Regions from separate parts of the Streptomyces sp. BBFR51 genome, predicted to be linked through region 2. Evidence: riboswitches for the same ligand, from Rfam matches in the RefSeq annotation. Region 2 holds a riboswitch; the other holds the start of a gene.
The links. A riboswitch is a leader RNA that binds a small molecule or an ion and turns the genes downstream of it on or off. The one in region 2 is predicted to bind S-adenosylmethionine.

Region 1 (8,406 bases), 1.5 Mb from region 2:
CCGGTCGATCAGAAGTCCATGTCACCGCCCGGCATGCCGCCCGGAGCACCGCCGCCGGCGGCGGCCTTCTCCGGCTTGTCGGCGATGACGGCCTCGGTGGTGAGGAACAGCGCGGCGATGGAGGCGGCGTTCTGCAGAGCAGAGCGGGTCACCTTCGCCGGGTCGATGATGCCTTCGGCGATCATGTCGACGTACTCACCGGACGCGGCGTTCAGGCCGTGACCGACGGTCAGGTTGCGGACCTTCTCCACAACCACGCCGCCCTCGAGACCACCGTTGACGGCGATCTGCTTCAGCGGGGCCTCCAGGGCGAGCTTCACGGCGTTGGCGCCGGTCGCCTCGTCACCCGACAGCTCCAGCTTCTCGAAGACCTGGGAGGCCTGGAGCAGGGCCACGCCACCACCGGCGACGATGCCCTCCTCGACGGCCGCCTTCGCGTTGCGAACGGCGTCCTCGATGCGGTGCTTGCGCTCCTTGAGCTCGACCTCGGTGGCGGCACCGGCCTTGATGACGGCCACGCCGCCGGCCAGCTTCGCCAGGCGCTCCTGGAGCTTCTCGCGGTCGTAGTCCGAGTCGCTGTTCTCGATCTCGGCGCGGATCTGGTTGACCCGGCCCTGGACCTGGTCGGCCGAGCCGGCGCCGTCCACGATCGTGGTCTCGTCCTTGGTGATGACGACCTTGCGCGCGCTGCCCAGCAGGTCCAGCGTGGCGTTCTCGAGCTTGAGGCCGACCTCCTCGGAGATGACCTCGCCGCCCGTGAGGATGGCGATGTCGCCGAGCATGGCCTTGCGGCGGTCGCCGAAGCCCGGGGCCTTGACGGCGACGGACTTGAAGGTGCCGCGGATCTTGTTGACGACCAGGGTCGACAGGGCCTCGCCCTCGACGTCCTCGGCGATGATCAGCAGCGGCTTGCCCGACTGCATGACCTTCTCCAGGAGCGGCAGCAGGTCCTTGACGTTGCCGATCTTGGAGTTGGCGATCAGGATGTACGGGTCGTCGAGCGACGCCTCCATACGCTCCATGTCGGTGGCGAAGTACGCCGAGATGTAGCCCTTGTCGAAGCGCATACCCTCGGTGAGCTCCAGCTCCAGACCGAAGGTCTGGGACTCCTCGACGGTGATGACGCCTTCCTTGCCGACCTTGTCCATGGCCTCGGCGATGAGCTCGCCGATCTGGGTGTCGGCGGCGGAGATGGAGGCCGTGGAGGCGATCTGCTCCTTGGTCTCGACGTCCTTCGCCTGCTCGAGCAGGGCGGCGGAGACGGCCTCGACGGCCTTCTCGATGCCGCGCTTCAGGGCCATCGGGTTGGCGCCGGCCGCGACGTTGCGCAGGCCTTCCTTGACGAGGGCCTGGGCGAGAACGGTCGCGGTGGTCGTACCGTCACCGGCGACGTCGTCCGTCTTCTTGGCGACTTCCTTGACCAGCTCGGCGCCGATCTTCTCGTACGGGTCCTCGAGCTCGATCTCCTTGGCGATGGAGACACCATCGTTGGTGATCGTGGGGGCGCCCCACTTCTTCTCGAGGACGACGTTGCGGCCCTTGGGGCCGAGCGTCACCTTGACGGCGTCCGCGAGCTGGTTCATGCCGCGCTCGAGGCCGCGCCGCGCCTCCTCGTCGAACGCGATGATCTTGGCCATGTGAAGTGGTCCCTCCAGGACTGGGGGTGATTCCTTCGGACCGCGCCCGCGCCCGCGACGGACGGCTCGCCTGCCGCGTGGTTCCTTCCCCACCCGGCCTGCGGGCCTCACCGACCCGGTCCTTCGTTGTCACTCTCACCTTCAGAGTGCTAATGCCAATGATTAGCACTCGGCATGGTCGAGTGCAAGCGCCTCTCGGGGATCGAGCCGCGCGGTCAGCCACCCGCGAACAGGCCGAAGGGCCCGTACCCAGCGGGTACGGGCCCTTCGGATGAAGACCGGGTGCTGTGGTGGCCGCGCGTCTCAGGCGCTGAGGCGAACCATGTCGGCCTGCGGGCCCTTCTGACCCTGCGAGATCTCGAACTCGACCCGCTGGCCTTCTTCGAGGGTGCGGTAGCCGTCCATCTGAATCGCGCTGTAGTGGACGAAAACATCCGCACCACCGTCGACCGCGATGAAGCCGTACCCCTTCTCCGCGTTGAACCACTTGACGGTGCCCTGAGCCATGCCTAACTCCCCTATTACTGGCCCTTGCACAGATCCGCACTTCGCGAACCCGGGTCAGACCTCACCCCCCACGACTGGGGGCGTGCGCCGGAACGCGTCGACCGCGGCTGAATGTATCTGTCCAACTGCCGTCTGCAACAGGTCAATCGGACGAGAAATCTGGACGTGCCCGGTCCGGAATGTGGCGAGAATTCGCCTGAATTCGGGTCAAGTTGGGTCACGCAAAGGGAACAAAAGCCGCGAAATACGCCCGCACTTTGGCTACTTCTTGTCGGGCGAGCGGCAGGAATCCAGGGTCCCCGACCTTGCGATCGGGAGCGCGTTCCCCAACTCTACCGTGCTCAACCACATGGAATTGCCCCCTCCGTTTCTCTTACGGAGAGGGCAATACGCGCTACGAGGCGTGTCGGCGGATGTCAGCCGCCGGCGACCGCGGGAATGATGGAGACGCCGGCGCCGTCCGGGGTCGCGGTCTGAAGGCCCTGCTCGAAGCGGACGTCGTCGTCGTTGACGTAGACGTTGACGAAACGGCGCAGCTTGCCCTGGTCGTCCAGGACGCGGGCGGCGATGCCGGCGTGGTTCTTCTCCAGGTCGGCGATGATCTCACCGAGATCGGCGCCCTCGGCGCTGACCTCTGCCTTGCCGCCGGTGTAGGTGCGCAGGATGGTCGGGATGCGAACGGTCACGCTCATGCGAGGCCAGCCTCTCGGAAGGAGTCCAGGTTCGGGCGGATGGTGGCGGTCAGGCCGGTGCCGGCCACCGCGTCGAGGGTCTTCAGTCCGTCGCCGGTGTTGAGGACGACGGTGGTGAGCGACGGGTCGAGTACGCCGTTGTCGATCAGCTTCTTCGCCACACCGACCGTCACGCCGCCCGCCGTCTCCGCGAAGATGCCCTCCGTGCGGGCGAGCAGCTTGATGGCGTCCACGACCTGCTCGTCGGTCACGTCCTCCACGGCACCGCCGGTGCGGCGGGCGATGTCGAGGACGTAGGGGCCGTCGGCCGGGTTGCCGATGGCCAGCGACTTGGCGATGGTGTTCGGCTTCTGCGGGCGGACCACGTCGTGGCCCGCCTTGTACGCCGTGGAGACCGGCGAGCAGCCCTCGGCCTGCGCGCCGAAGATCTTGTACGGCCTGTCCTCGACCAGGCCGAGCTCGATCAGCTCCTTCAGCCCCTTGTCGATCTTCGTCAGCTGGGAGCCGGACGCGATCGGGACCACGATCTGGTCGGGCAGCCGCCAGCCGAGCTGCTCGCAGATCTCGTACGCGAGGGTCTTGGAGCCCTCGGCGTAGTACGGCCGCAGGTTGACGTTGACGAAGCCCCAGCCCTCGCCGGCCGGGTCGCCGATCAGCTCGGAGCAGAAGCGGTTCACGTCGTCGTAGTTGCCCTCGATGCCGACCAGCTCACCGCCGTAGACGGCGGCCATGACGACCTTGCCCTGCTCCAGGTCGTGCGGGATGAACACGCAGGAGCGGAAGCCGGCGCGGGCGGCGGCGGCGCCGACGGCACCCGCGAGGTTGCCGGTGGAGGAGCAGGAGAGGGTGGTGAAGCCGAAGGCGCGGGCGGCCTCGATGGCCTGGGCGACGACACGGTCCTTGAAGGAGTGCGTCGGGTTGCCGGAGTCGTCCTTCACGAACAGCTTGCCGGGCTCGACGCCCAGCTCGCGCCCCAGGTTGTCGGCCTTGACGAGCTTGGTCCAGCCGGGGTTGATGTTCGGCTTGGTCGCGACGTCGGCGGGGACGGGCAGCAGCGGGGCGTAGCGCCAGATGTTCGCGGGGCCGGCTTCGATCCGCCCCCGCAGCTCCTCGGTGTCGTAGGCCGAGAAGTCGTAGGCGATCTCGAGGGGGCCGAAACACTCCTCGCAGGCGAAGACCGGTCCGAGCGGGACCTTGTGGCCGCACTCCCGGCAGCTCAGCGCGGCGGCGGGGCCGAGGTCGACGATGCCGTCGGTGGGGTTCGTGGAGGTTTCGGCAGTCTGCACAGCCATGGAGGCGAGGCCCTTTCTCCTCATCTTCCTCACGACGCATCTCGCCGTGAGACGGATTTGGCACCTTCCCTAGTCGGGAGCCTCGCCACGTCTGTGTGACAAGAACCGACTGGAGGGTTGCCGGGGCTTCAACGGGCCGTATCCCTCTGCCCCTCTGGATGAGCGGTATGTGGTTGTTTTTCGGTGGTGCCCGCGGCGACCCCGGCATGCGGTGGTCCCACGCGTTGTTCAAGACTGTAACCGAAGGCCAGGACGGTTGAGATAGTCGTCCGTACCGCGAGATGGATCACAAAGGAGCCCCGGGACGTGCTGGAAGAAGTCGAGCGCTGGCTGAGCGCACGCTCCTGGTCCGTGTCGGACCGGCCGATCCAGCAGCTCCTGTCCGCCAAGAACGCCACCGGGCAGTCGGTCAGCGTGGTGCTGCCCGCCCTGGACGAGGAGGCGACGGTCGGCGACATCGTCACGGTGATCCGGCGGGAGCTGATGCTCCGGGCCCCGCTCGTCGACGAGATCGTGGTCGTGGACTCCGGTTCGGCGGACCGTACGTCGGAGGTGGCCGCGGCGGCGGGCGCGCGCGTCGTGCACCGCGACGCGATCCTCCCGCGCATCCCCGCCGTACCCGGCAAGGGCGAGGTGCTGTGGCGTTCGCTGCTGGTCACCGGCGGCGACATCGTCTGCTTCGTCGACGCCGACCTGCGCGAGTTCTCCGCCGACTTCGTCTCCGGGATCGTCGGCCCGCTGCTCACCGACCCGGGCGTGCAGCTCGTCAAGGCCATGTACGACCGTCCGCTCGGCGCGGCCGCCGGGCAGGGCGGCCGGGTCACGGAGCTGATGGCCCGCCCGCTGCTCAACATGCACTGGCCGCAGCTGGCCGGCTTCGTCCAGCCGCTCGGCGGCGAGTACGCGGCCCGGCGCTCGCTGCTGGAACGGCTCCCCTTCCCCGTCGGCTACGGGGTCGAGCTGGGCATGCTGGTCGACGCCCTGCACCTGGTGGGCCTGGACGCGCTCGCGCAGGTCGACGTCGGGGTCCGCAGACACCGCCACCAGGACGGGCGGGCGCTGGGCCGGATGGCCGCGGCGATCTACCGCACCGCCCAGCTGCGCCTGGCCCGCGGCCACCTGGTCCGGCCGGCCCTCACCCAGTTCGAGCGGGGCGTCGACGGCTTCGAGCCGCGCACCTACGCCGTGGACACCGAGGAACGGCCCCCGATGACGGAGATCGCGGAGTACGCGGCCCGGAAGGTGGCCTGAGCGTCAGCCGGGGACGCCGTCCGACCAGCGCCAGATGCCGCCGGAGTCCTGCCGGCAGGTCAGGTACTCGCCGCCGCGGCCGTGCGTGCTCAGGCCGTGGTGCTTGTTGGCGCAGAACTGGCCGTCGGCGTAGCAGTTGCCCGCGGGGCTCATCAGCTCGCACGCGCCGCTGCCGGTGCCGCCGCCACCCGTACTACCGCCGGTACCGCCCGTGCCGCCGCTCGTGCCTTCGTCCCGTGTCTTCGACGGCTTCGGGGTCGGCTTCGGGGTGTGCAGCAGGCGCCCGGCGCAGTCGCGGCCGTCGCGGGGGACGGTGAACGTCACGGCACCCGATCCGCCGCTCTGCTCGCAGACCTTCTCGCCGCTGCCCCAGGAGGAGGCCCGCTGCCGGGAGCCCTGGAGGCGGACGGTGTAGTCGACCTTCGCCTTCTTGGCGGCGAGGACGGCCGTCCCGATGCTGCGGCCGGTGAGGTCCGGCAGGGTGACGGGGGCCGGGGTCGGGGTGGGCGTCGGGGTCTCGGTGCTCGGGGACGCCTCGGGGGTGGGGCTGCTGCTGGGCGTGGCGGTCGGGGTGGCGGCGGCGGTCGCCTTCGCGGGCCGCGCCTCCGCCTTCGTACCGGCGTCCCCGTCGCCGCAGCCGGCCAGCGCCAGCGCGGAGGCCGCGATCAGCGCCGCCGCGCCGGCGAGTCTGCTCGTGCGCGGGTGTCTCGTGCGCGGGTGTCTCGTGCGTATGGGCATGGTGCGCCCACCCCCCAGAAAGTTGAAATGTGCACCGCACATCCTCAACCTGTTCACATCTTCTGCACAAGACGCGTGACCGAATCGCCGCCGGGTGACCCGTGGGCACGTTTGAGGTTTTGGGGGCCGGGCTAGGTTGACGCGTATGGCTTCAAGCTTCGGTGCTGCTCAGGTGCTGGTCGCCTCCAATCGGGGGCCGGTCTCGTACGAGGTGCGTGAGGACGGGTCGCTGCACGCCAAACGGGGTGGTGGCGGGCTGGTCTCGGGGCTGTCGTCCATCGGGCCGGACGCGGGGGCGCTGTGGGTGTGCTCGGCGCTGGGCGACGGCGACCGCGAGGCGGTGCGGCGCGGGGTCGGCGAGGACGGCGTACGGATGCTGGACGTACCGGCCGACGTGCACGCGGACGCGTACAACGGGATCGCCAACTCGGTGCTGTGGTTCGTGCACCACATGCTCTACCAGACGCCCCTTGAGCCGGTCTTCGACGCGGAGTTCCGGCGGCAGTGGGCCTCCTACGAGGCGTACAACCGGGCCTTCGCCGAGGCGATGGCCGAGGAGGCGGCCGAGGGCGCGGTCGCGATCGTGCAGGACTACCACCTGACGCTGGTGCCGGGCATGCTGCGCGAGCTGCGGCCCGACCTCAGGATCGGCCACTTCTCGCACACGCCGTGGGCCCCGGTCGACTACTTCCGGCTGCTGCCGGACGACATCGCCGAGCAGGTGCTGCGCGGCATGCTCGGCGCCGACCGGCTCGGGTTCCTCACCCGGCGCTGGGCGGACGCGTTCACCGCGTGCTGCGACGCGGTCGTGGGCGGGCTCGGCGGCACGGAGATCGGCGTGCACGGGCTCGGCGCCGACGCGGACTTCCTGCGCGAGCGGTCGCACGAGGCGGACGTCGAGGAGCGGATGGCGGCGCTGCGGCAGGAGATCGGCACGGCTCCCGACGGGAGCGCGCGCCGCACCATCGTGCGGGTGGACCGGACCGAGCTGTCGAAGAACATCGTGCGGGGGCTGCTGGCGTACCGGGAGCTGCTGACGGAGCGGCCCGAGTGGCGCGAGCGGGTCGTGCACGTCGCGTTCGCGTATCCCTCGCGGCAGGACCTCGCCGTGTACCGGGACTACACCGCCGAGGTGCAGCGGGTGGCCCGGTTGGTCAACGACGAGTTCGGGACGGCGGGGTGGACGCCGGTCGTGCTGAATCTCAAGGACGACTTCGCGCGGTCGCTGGCGGCGTACCGGCTGGCGGACGTGGCGCTCGTCAATCCCGTCCGGGACGGGATGAACCTCGTCGCGAAGGAGGCACCGCTCGTCTCCGACGCGGGGTGCGTGCTGGTGCTGTCGCGGGAGGCGGGGGCGTACGAGGAGCTGGGCGAGGACGCGCTGGTGGTGAATCCGTACGACGTGTCGGGGACGGCGCGGGCGCTGCACGAGGCGTTGTCGGTCGCTCCCGGGGAACGGGCGGAGCGGTCGAAGCGGTTGGCCGCGGCGGGGACGGCGTTGCCTCCGGCGCGGTGGTTCCTTGAGCAGTTGGACGCGCTCAGGGGGTGACTGCGGGGGGGGCGGGCCGGCGCTTGCCGGGTGCCGCCCTCTTTTGGGCGGGTGCCGCCTGGGGGTGCCTCCCAGGCCGTTCAGGCACTGGGGGAGGCACGGCTGCCCGCAGCTAGGGCTATGCGGTACGAATGCCCGTAGCCTGGGCCAGGGCCATAAGCAGCCTCACCACGCCCTCCGGGCCTTCCACCACTACGTCGGCGCGCTCCTTGAGGGCCGTTACCTCGTCGCTGCCGCTGCAGACCAGGAGGCCGGGGGTGCCCTCCTGGCGGAGGGTGTCGACCGCGGCGAAGGCGGGGAGGTCGCCGAGGTCGTCGCCGGCGAAGAGGACGGACGCGGCGCCGAGGGAGTGGACGTACGACCGCAGCGCGGCGCCCTTGTCCATGCCGGGTGGGCGCAGTTCCAGGACCATGCGGCCCGGCTCGACGACGAGGCCGTGCCGGGAGGCCAGGTCGGCGAGGGGGGCGCGCAGGGTTTCGAAGGCGGCCTGGGGGTCGGGGGCGCGGCGGGTGTGGACGGCGACCGCGTGGCCCTTCTCCTCGATCCACGTGCCCTGCTGAGCCCCGGACCGCTCCAGCAGCCCGGGCAGCGCGGCGCGGACGGCGGCGACGCCGGGGTGCGGGTCGGGCGTGGTGAGGGTGCCGGTGGCGGCGTCCCAGCGCTCGGCGCCGTAGTGGCCGAGGACGACGAGGTGGTCGAGGCCGGAGATGCCCGCGAAGCCTCCGTGGCGCACCGCGACC
Region 2 (8,406 bases):
GAGATCCGCTGGGCCAAGGTCACCGTGGCCAGGTACGGCGGTGAACCGGCGGCCGCGTTCGTGGTCGCCTTCCATCCGGGCCGCGAACAGGCGCGCGCGGACGAGGTGTTCCGCGTCCTGCTCGCCATCTCCGGCGTCGCCCTGCTGATGACGACGGGCATCGCCTGGGTGGTCGCGGGCCGCATCCTGAAACCGGTCCGGCTGGTGCGCACGACCGCCGCGCAGCTCACCGAGCAGGACCTGACCCGCCGCATCCCGGTGCACGGCCACGACGACGTGGCGGCCCTGGCCGAGACGTTCAACGCCATGCTGGACCGCCTCGAGCGCGCCTTCGCCACCCAGCGCCGGTTCGTCGACGACGCGGGCCACGAGCTGCGCACCCCGATCACCATCGTGCGCGGGCACCTGGAACTGATGGGCGACGATCCGGCCGAGCGCGAGGAGACCGTCCGCCTCGTCACCGACGAGCTGGACCGGATGAGCCGCATCGTCGAGGACCTGCTGCTGCTCGCCAAGGCCGAACGCCCCGACTTCGTCACCCCCGAGCCGGTACAGCTCGCCGAACTCACCGCCGACGTCTACGTCAAGGCGCGCACCCTCGGCGACCGGGAGTGGGTGCTGGCCGAGGTCGCCGACCGCGAGGCCCGGCTGGACCCGCAGCGCATCACCCAGGCCATGGTGCAGCTCGCGCAGAACGCCGTGCAGCACACCACCACCGGCCAGACCATCCGCATGGGCTCCCGTGCCGACGGCGCCCGCGTCGAGCTGTACGTCGCCGACTCCGGCCCCGGGGTCCAGGCGCAGGACGCCGAGGTGATCTTCGAGCGGTTCCGGCGCGGCACGGCCCGGCGCGGGGTGCGCGGGTCCGGCGCCGGGCTCGGTCTCTCGATCGTCAGGGCGATCGCCGAGGGCCACGGCGGCCGGGCCGACCTGCGCGCCACCGAGGGCGGCGGCGCCACCTTCGTACTCACGCTGGACTGATTTCCGGAAGAGGCACGTCCATGAACCGCATCCTCATCGTCGAGGACGAGGAGCGCATCGCCTCCTTCGTCGAGAAGGGCCTGCGCGCCAACGGCTTCACCACCACCGCGGTCGCCGACGGCGACGCCGCCTACGAGTACGCCCTCACCGGCGGCTTCGACCTGGTCGTCCTGGACATCGGGCTGCCCGGCCGGGACGGCTTCACGGTCCTGCGCGAGCTGCGTGAGGCCCGGGTGACGACCCCGGTGATCGTGCTGACGGCCCGGGACTCCGTACGGGACACGGTGGCCGGCCTCGAGGGCGGCGCCGACGACTGGATGACCAAGCCGTTCCGCTTCGAGGAACTGCTCGCCCGGGTACGGCTGCGGCTGCGTACGGCGGCCAGGGCGCCGGAGGTGACGGTGCTGAAGTCGGGGACGCTCACCCTGGACCTGCGCACCCGCCGGGCCCGTGCCCAGGGTCGGACCGTGGACCTGACGGCCCGTGAGTTCGTGCTGCTCGAGCTGTTCCTGCGCCACCCGGGGCAGGTGCTGTCCCGCGAGCAGATCCTGTCCCACGTGTGGGGGTACGACTTCGACCCGGGCTCCAACATCGTGGACGTGTACGTGCGGGCGCTGCGCAAGAAGCTCGGGGCGCAGCAGGTGGAGACCGTGCGCGGGATGGGGTACCGGCTCCCGACCTGGTGAAGTTTCCTTCATGTGAGGCTCATTGAGGGCTCACCGCCCCCGTGAACCATCGACGACGTGACGTTGAACCTCCGCCTCGCGGCGGCCCTGTGCGTGGCGCTGTCCCTGTGCGCGCTGTTGGCGGTCCCCGCCAACTTCCCCGCCCTGGGCGGCGACGCACGCCTCACCCTCGCCGTGTTCGCGCTGGCCACCTGCGCCTGGATCGGTACGCCGATCGACGACACGTACATCGCGCTGGGTGCCGGGCTCGCGCTGACCGCGACCGGTGTGATCAGCAGCGACACGCTGTTCGGCACCCTCGGGGACGCCACCGTCTGGCTGCTGATCTGCGCTTTCGTGCTCGCGGCGGCGGTGGCGCGGACGGGGCTCGCGGGGCGGGCGGCGGCGTTCCTGGTGGGCGGGGCGCGCAGTGTCCGGCAGTTGGTGCACCTGACGACGGCGGCGCTGGTCGTGACCGCGTTCGCGGTGCCGGCGACTTCGGGCCGGGCGGCGCTCGCACTGCCCGTGTTCCTCGCCCTCGCCAAGGCCCTGGCCGACCGGAAGCGACTGGTCGTGATGCTGGCGCTGCTGTTCCCGACCGTGATCCTGCTGTCCGCGGTGGCGACCCTGATCGGCGCGGGCGCACATCTGATCACGGTGTCGGTGCTGTGGGAGGCGACCGGGGACCGGATCGGCTTCACCCAGTGGCTGCTGCTCGGGCTGCCGCTGGCGGTCGCCTCCTCCCATCTGGCCGCCGAGACGGTCCTGCTGACGACCACGCGGCGGGCGGACCGCGAGGGCCCGGTCCGCATCACCGCCGAGGAGATACAGCGGCACAGCGACAGCCCGGTCACCGGTCCCTGGACCCAGGCGGAGAAGCGCTGCGCCCTGCTGCTGGCCACGGTGGTGACCCTGTGGTGCAGCGAGCCCCTGCATCACGTCTCGCCCGCGGTGGTGGCGCTGATCGGCGCGGTCGTCGCCTCGTCCCCCGCGCTGGGCACCGTACGGCTCAAGGACGCGCTGAAGACCGTGCCCTGGTCGCTGCTGCTGTTCATGGCGGCGACCATGGCGATGGGCGTGGCGCTCGCCGACTCCGGTGCGGCGAAGTGGCTGGTGTCGGGGCTGCCCGCGCACGTCGCGCCGGCCGTCTTCCTCGGGGTCGTGGTCGCCGTGAGCACGGCGGCCCACCTGCTGCTGCAGTCCCGCTCTGCCCGCTCCTCGGTCCTGGTCCCCCTGGTCGTCGCCGCGGCCGTGGGCGCCGGGGTCAACCCGGTCGCCGCCGCGCTCGCGTCCACGGCGGCCGCCGGCTTCTGCCACACGCTCCCGGCCTCCGCCAAGCCGGTCACGCTTTTCTCCGACATCCCCGGCACCCCCACCTACACCCCGCGCGACCTGCTGCGGCTGTCCGCCGTCCTGGCGCCGCTGACCGCCGTACTCGTGCTGTTCTTCGCCGCCGCCGTCTGGCCGCTGCTCGGCGTACCCGTGACCCGCTGAAGGAGCCCCCATGTCCGCCACGCCCCCCATCCCTTCCCTGCCCGCCACGCCGTCCCTGCTGAACCGTGTCGTCGTGGCCCCCAGCGGCTTCAAGGAGTCCCTGTCCGCCCAGGCCGCCGCCGACGCCATCGCGGCGGGCGTCCGCCGGGTGCTGCCGAGCGCCGAGATCGACCGGATCCCGCTGGTGGACGGCGGCGAGGGCACGGCCGTGGCGCTGGCCTCCGCGACCGGCGGGCGGCTGGTCGCGCTGGCCGCCACCGGCCCGGTCGGCGAACCCGTCGGCACCCACTTCGCGCTGCTCGGCGCCCGGGACACGGCGGTGGTGGAGATGGCGGCCGTCGCGGGCCTCTCCCTGGTCCCCCGCGCGCTGCGCGATCCGGGCGCCACGACGACGTACGGCGTCGGCGAGCTGATCCGTGCCGCGCTCGACACCGGGGTGCGGCGCGTCCTGGTCGGCTGCGGCGACTCGGGTACGTCCGACGGGGGCGCGGGCGCGCTCCAGGCACTGGGCGCCCGGCTGCTGGACGCGGACGGCTTCGAACTCCCGCCCGGCGGACGGGAGCTGAGCCGCCTCGCCCGCGTCGATCCGTCCGGTCTCGACGCCCGCCTGAAGGACACCGAGCTGCTCGTCGCCTGCAACCCGTTCAACGTGCTGTGCGGGGAGCGGGGCGTGGCCCGGGTGTTCGGCCCGCAGAAGGGGGCGACGCCCGCGCAGGTCGAGGAGTTGTCGGCCGGACTGGAGAACTGGGCGCGCGTCCTCACCCGCGACCTCGGTGCCGTCGGCACCGATCTGCGGGGCGGCCCCGGCACCGGCGCCTCCGGCGGTCTTGGCGCGGGCCTTGCCGCCGTCGGCGCCCGGCTGCTGCCCCGCTTCGACGTACTCCTCGACCACCTCGACCTGGACGCCCGCCTCGCCCGTGCCGACCTGGTGCTCACCGCGGAGGGCGCCCTGGACCACCAGACGCCGCGCGGCAAGGTCCCGGCCGAGGTGGCCCGCCGCGCCAAGCTCTACGGCCGTCCCGTCCTCGCCCTGGCCGGCACGCTCGGCGAGGGCGCGCACGAGGTGCCGGGGGTGGACGCCTGCCACGGGATCATGCCGGCGCCGATGACCCTGGCGGACGCGCTGCTGCGCGCCTGCGAACTCCTCACGGACGCCTCGGAACGGGCGCTGCGGATGGTCCTGCTGGGATCGCGGCTGCCGGGCCGGGCGGCTCAGGCGGCGGCGGAGGTCGTGTCGCCGGAGAGGGTGTCAGGGGAGGTGGTGTCACCGGAGGTGGTGTCGGGCACGCAACGCCCGTCCTCGGTGCGGTAGTTCCACCGGGCGCCGTCGCTCACCAGCTCCTTGACGGCGTTCACGAACCGCTCGACGTGCTCGTCCGGGGTGCCGGCGCCGAAGCTCACGCGGATGGCGTTGAGGGACTTCTCGCCGGGCGCCGCCTCGGGGGCACCGCACTCGCCCTGCGTCTGCGGGTCGCTGCCGAGCAGGGTGCGCACCAGCGGGTGGGCGCAGAACAGGCCGTCGCGCACGCCGATGCCGTACTCGGCGGAGAGCGCGGCGGCGAAGTGCGAGCTGTTCCAGCCCTCGACGACGAAGGAGAGCACGCCGACGCGGGGGGCGTCGTCGCCGAAGAGGGAGAGGATCCGCACCTCGGGCACCTCGGCGAGGCCCTCCCGCACCTTCCCGATCAGGTGCTCCTCGCGGGCGACCAGCGTGTCGAAACCGGCCTCGGTGAGCGCCTTGCAGGCGGAGGCGACGGCGTAGGCGCCGATGACGTTGGGCGACCCGGCCTCGTGCCGCGCGGCGCTGTCGTGCCAATGGACGTCCACACCGCCGTCGGCCCGCCGGGTGACGCTGCGGCTGGCGCCGCCGCCGGCGAGGTACGGCTCGGCCTCGCGCAGCCAGTCGGCACGGCCGGCCAGCACGCCGGCGCCGAAGGGGGCGTACAGCTTGTGCCCGGAGAAGGCGACCCAGTCCACGTCCAGGCCGGCGACCGAGACGGGGTGGTGCGGGGCGAGCTGGGCGGCGTCCAGGACGATCCGGGCACCGTGGGCGTGTGCGGCGGCGGCCAGTTCACGCACCGGCCACAGCTCGCCGGTGACGTTGGAGGCGCCGGTGACGCAGACCAGGGCGGGGCCGTACGGCTCCCGGGCCGCGAGGGCGCGCTCCAGGGTCTCGACGGCCTGCGCGGGGGTGCGCGGGGCGTCGAGGCAGGTCACGTCGGCGTCGCGCCAGGGCAGCAGCGAGGCGTGGTGCTCGGTCTCGAAGACGAAGACCTGGCAGCCGGCCGGCAGCGCGGCGGCGAGCAGGTTGAGGGAGTCGGTGGTGGACCGGGTGAAGACGACCTGGTCGTCGTCCCGGCAGCCGAGGAACTCGGCGACGGTCTTCCGGGCGCTCTCGAACAGGTCGGTCGACAGCTGCGAGAGGTACCCGGCGCCACGGTGGACGCTGCCGTAGTACGGGGCGTAGGCGGCCACGTCGTCCCAGACCCGCTGGAGCGCGGGCGCGCTGGCGGCGTAGTCGAGCGCGGCGTAGGTGACCTCCCCGCCGGTGACGAGCGGGACGGTGACGTCGCGGCCGAGAACGGGCAGCGGGGTGGCGACAGCGGTGGGTACGGACATGGCGGACTCCCGTGAGGACCAGCGCGAAGAAGGGCGCGGGGAAAGAAGAAGAGACGAAGGGTGCGTGCGGAGGCGGGGCTCTGCGGCCCTATCGCATTCGCTGGTTCACGGGAGACTCCCTCGGACGACCAGGACCCCTGGCCCCACACTTTTCAAAAGCGTGCGAGGGGTCCGCGCTTGCCGTGGACCCTGCTGTCCACGACCTGGTCTTCACCCGGGGCACCCCGCCACGGACGGAGGGTTGCCGGACAGTCGGCCGGGGCCTCATGACTGTCACTCATGACCTGTCGAAAAACCTATGGGAAAGGAACTGCGTCCCGCAACCCGGGTCCGGATCGCGGGACGCACGTCACACGCGGGGGCCGCTACGCGTGGCTCGCGGCCACCCAGCGGTCCAGGGCGCGCTTGGCGGCGCCCGAGTCGATCGCCTCGGCGGCCCGGTCCATACCGGCCCGGATCCGCTCGGCCAGGGGCCCCTCGCCGGGCTCGAGGGCCACCAGCGCCGCCGCCGAGTTCAGCAGCACCGCGTCCCGTACGGGGCCCGTCTCGCCGGCCAGCAGGCGGCGGGCGACGTCGGCGTTGTAGGAGGCGTCGGCGCCGCGCAGCGCCTCGACCGGCACCAGTTCGATGCCCACGTCCCGCGGGTCGAAGGTCTGCTCGCTCACCCGGCCGTCCCGCACGGCCCAGACCCGGGACGTGGACGTCGTGGTCAGCTCGTCGAGACCGTCGTCGCCGCGGAAGACCAGCGACGAGTGACCGCGCTCGGCGAAGACACCGGCGATGATCGGCGCCATCCGGGCGTGCGCGACCCCGATCGCCTGGGCCTTCACCCGGGCGGGGTTGGTCAGCGGGCCCAGGAAGTTGAACACCGTGCGGATGCCGAGCTGGCCGCGCGCCGCCGCCACGTGGCGCAGCGCCGGGTGGAACTTCACGGCGAAGCAGAAGGTGATGCCGGCTTCCTCGGCGACCTCCGCGACCCGCTTCGGCGTCAGCTCCAGATTGACCCCGAGCTTCTCCAGGACGTCGGAGGCGCCGGACGCCGAGGAGGCGGCCCGGTTGCCGTGCTTGACGACCTTCGCTCCCGTGCCGGCCACGACGATCGCCGACATGGTGGAGATGTTGACCGTCTTGGCGCCGTCGCCGCCGGTGCCGACGATGTCGACGGTCTCCCCCGGCACCTCGATCACGTTGGCGTGGGCGTACATGGTGCGGACGAGACCGGAGAGTTCCTCGACGGTCTCCCCCTTGGATCTCAGGGCCACCGCGAAGCCGGCGATCTGCGCGTCGGTCGCCTCGCCGCGCATGATCACGTCCAGCGCCCAGGCGGTGTCGTCCGCGGACAGGTCGCGGCCGTCCAGCAGTCCGTTCAGCAGGGCGGGCCAGGAGCGGTCCGCCGCGGTGTCGCCTCCAGCGGGGGTCACAGCGCTCATCAGCCGCTCCTGAATCGTGTGAGTCGTGGCAGGGGGGTACGGGTGCCACCCTATCCAGCTCCGGGCACGGCGAAGGGCCCCGTCCGCAGACCGGAACGGGGCCCTTCGACCGTGGTGTGGCGACGCTGGAGGGTCAGTGGTGGCCGTGGCCGCTCGTGATCTCCTTGTACTCCTCGACGGTCGGCTTCGGAATCTGCGACTCCTCGCCGTAGTACGCCTCGCTGAGCTTGGCGCGGAGCTTCTGCGGGCCCGTCGCCTTGCGCTCGACGCCGTTCTCGTCGACCGTCGGGCCGATCTCGGCCGGCGCGTACTGCTCGTGCGCCGTGAGCGTGTGCAGCTGCTCCTGGCTGAGCGGCTCGTGCACCTCGATGAACTCACCGTGCGGCAGGCGCTTGATGATGCCCGACTCGCGGCCGTGCAGCACCTTCTCCTTGTCCCGGCGCTGGAGGCCGAGGCAGATCCGCTTGGTGGCGATGAAGGCGACGACCGGGCCCACGAAGAACGCGATGCGCACGAACCAGGTGATCGCGTTGATCGACAGGTGGAAGTGCGTGGCCCACAGGTCGTTGCCGCCACCGATCAGCAGCACCATGTACCAGGTGATCCAGGCGACACCGAACGCCGTACGGGTCGGGGCGTTGCGCGGGCGGTCCAGGATGTGGTGCTCGCGCTTGTCGCCGGTGACCCAGGACTCGATGAACGGATAGACCGCGATCGCCACCAGGACCAACGGGAAGATGACCAAGGGGATGAACACGCCCAGGACGAGGGTGTGGCCCCAGAGGTTGATCTCCCAGCCCGGCATCACGCGGATCAGGCCCTCGGAGAAGCCCATGTACCAGTCGGGCTGTGCTCCGGTGGAGACCATGTCCGGCCGGTACGGGCCGATGGCCCAGATCGGGTTGATCGTGGCGATGGCCGAGACCGCGGCGATGACACCGAAGACCAGGAAGAAGAAGCCTCCGGCCTTCGCCATGTACACCGGCAGCAGCGGCATGCCGACGACGTTCTTGTTGGTCTTGCCCGGACCCGCGAACTGCGTGTGCTTGTGGTAGAAGACCAGGATCAGGTGGCCCACGATCAGGCCGAGCATGATGCCGGGCAACAGCAGGATGTGGACCGAGTAGAAGCGGGCCACGAAGTCCCCGCCCGGGAACTCGCCGCCGAAGAGGAAGAACGACAGGTACGTGCCGACGATCGGCACGGACAGGATCGCG

Region 1: it holds a riboswitch for S-adenosylmethionine, as region 2 does, so the genes downstream of both, thrC (threonine synthase) here and ACGH7X_RS10905 (aminotransferase class V-fold PLP-dependent enzyme) in region 2, are expected to answer to the same signal.

Annotation. Positions count from the first base shown of each region.
Region 1 covers NZ_CP172448.1:3,866,558-3,874,963, forward strand. Annotated here, with positions in the region: gene groL (chaperonin GroEL) at 9-1,637, opposite strand; gene ACGH7X_RS17510 (cold-shock protein) at 1,941-2,144, opposite strand; gene ACGH7X_RS17515 (MoaD/ThiS family protein) at 2,561-2,836, opposite strand; gene thrC (threonine synthase) at 2,833-4,128, opposite strand; SAM riboswitch class I at 4,146-4,293, opposite strand; gene ACGH7X_RS17525 (glucosyl-3-phosphoglycerate synthase) at 4,435-5,379, shown strand; gene ACGH7X_RS17530 (hypothetical protein) at 5,383-6,117, opposite strand; gene ACGH7X_RS17535 (trehalose-6-phosphate synthase) at 6,263-7,666, shown strand; gene otsB (trehalose-phosphatase) at 7,785-8,406, opposite strand, start outside.
Region 2 covers NZ_CP172448.1:2,394,681-2,403,086, forward strand. Annotated here, with positions in the region: gene ACGH7X_RS10885 (ATP-binding protein) at 1-981, shown strand, start outside; gene ACGH7X_RS10890 (response regulator transcription factor) at 1,002-1,667, shown strand; gene ACGH7X_RS10895 (SLC13 family permease) at 1,725-3,140, shown strand; gene ACGH7X_RS10900 (glycerate kinase) at 3,196-4,452, shown strand; gene ACGH7X_RS10905 (aminotransferase class V-fold PLP-dependent enzyme) at 4,353-5,759, opposite strand; SAM riboswitch class IV at 5,928-6,044, opposite strand; gene trpD (anthranilate phosphoribosyltransferase) at 6,125-7,189, opposite strand; gene ACGH7X_RS10915 (cytochrome bc complex cytochrome b subunit) at 7,323-8,406, opposite strand, start outside.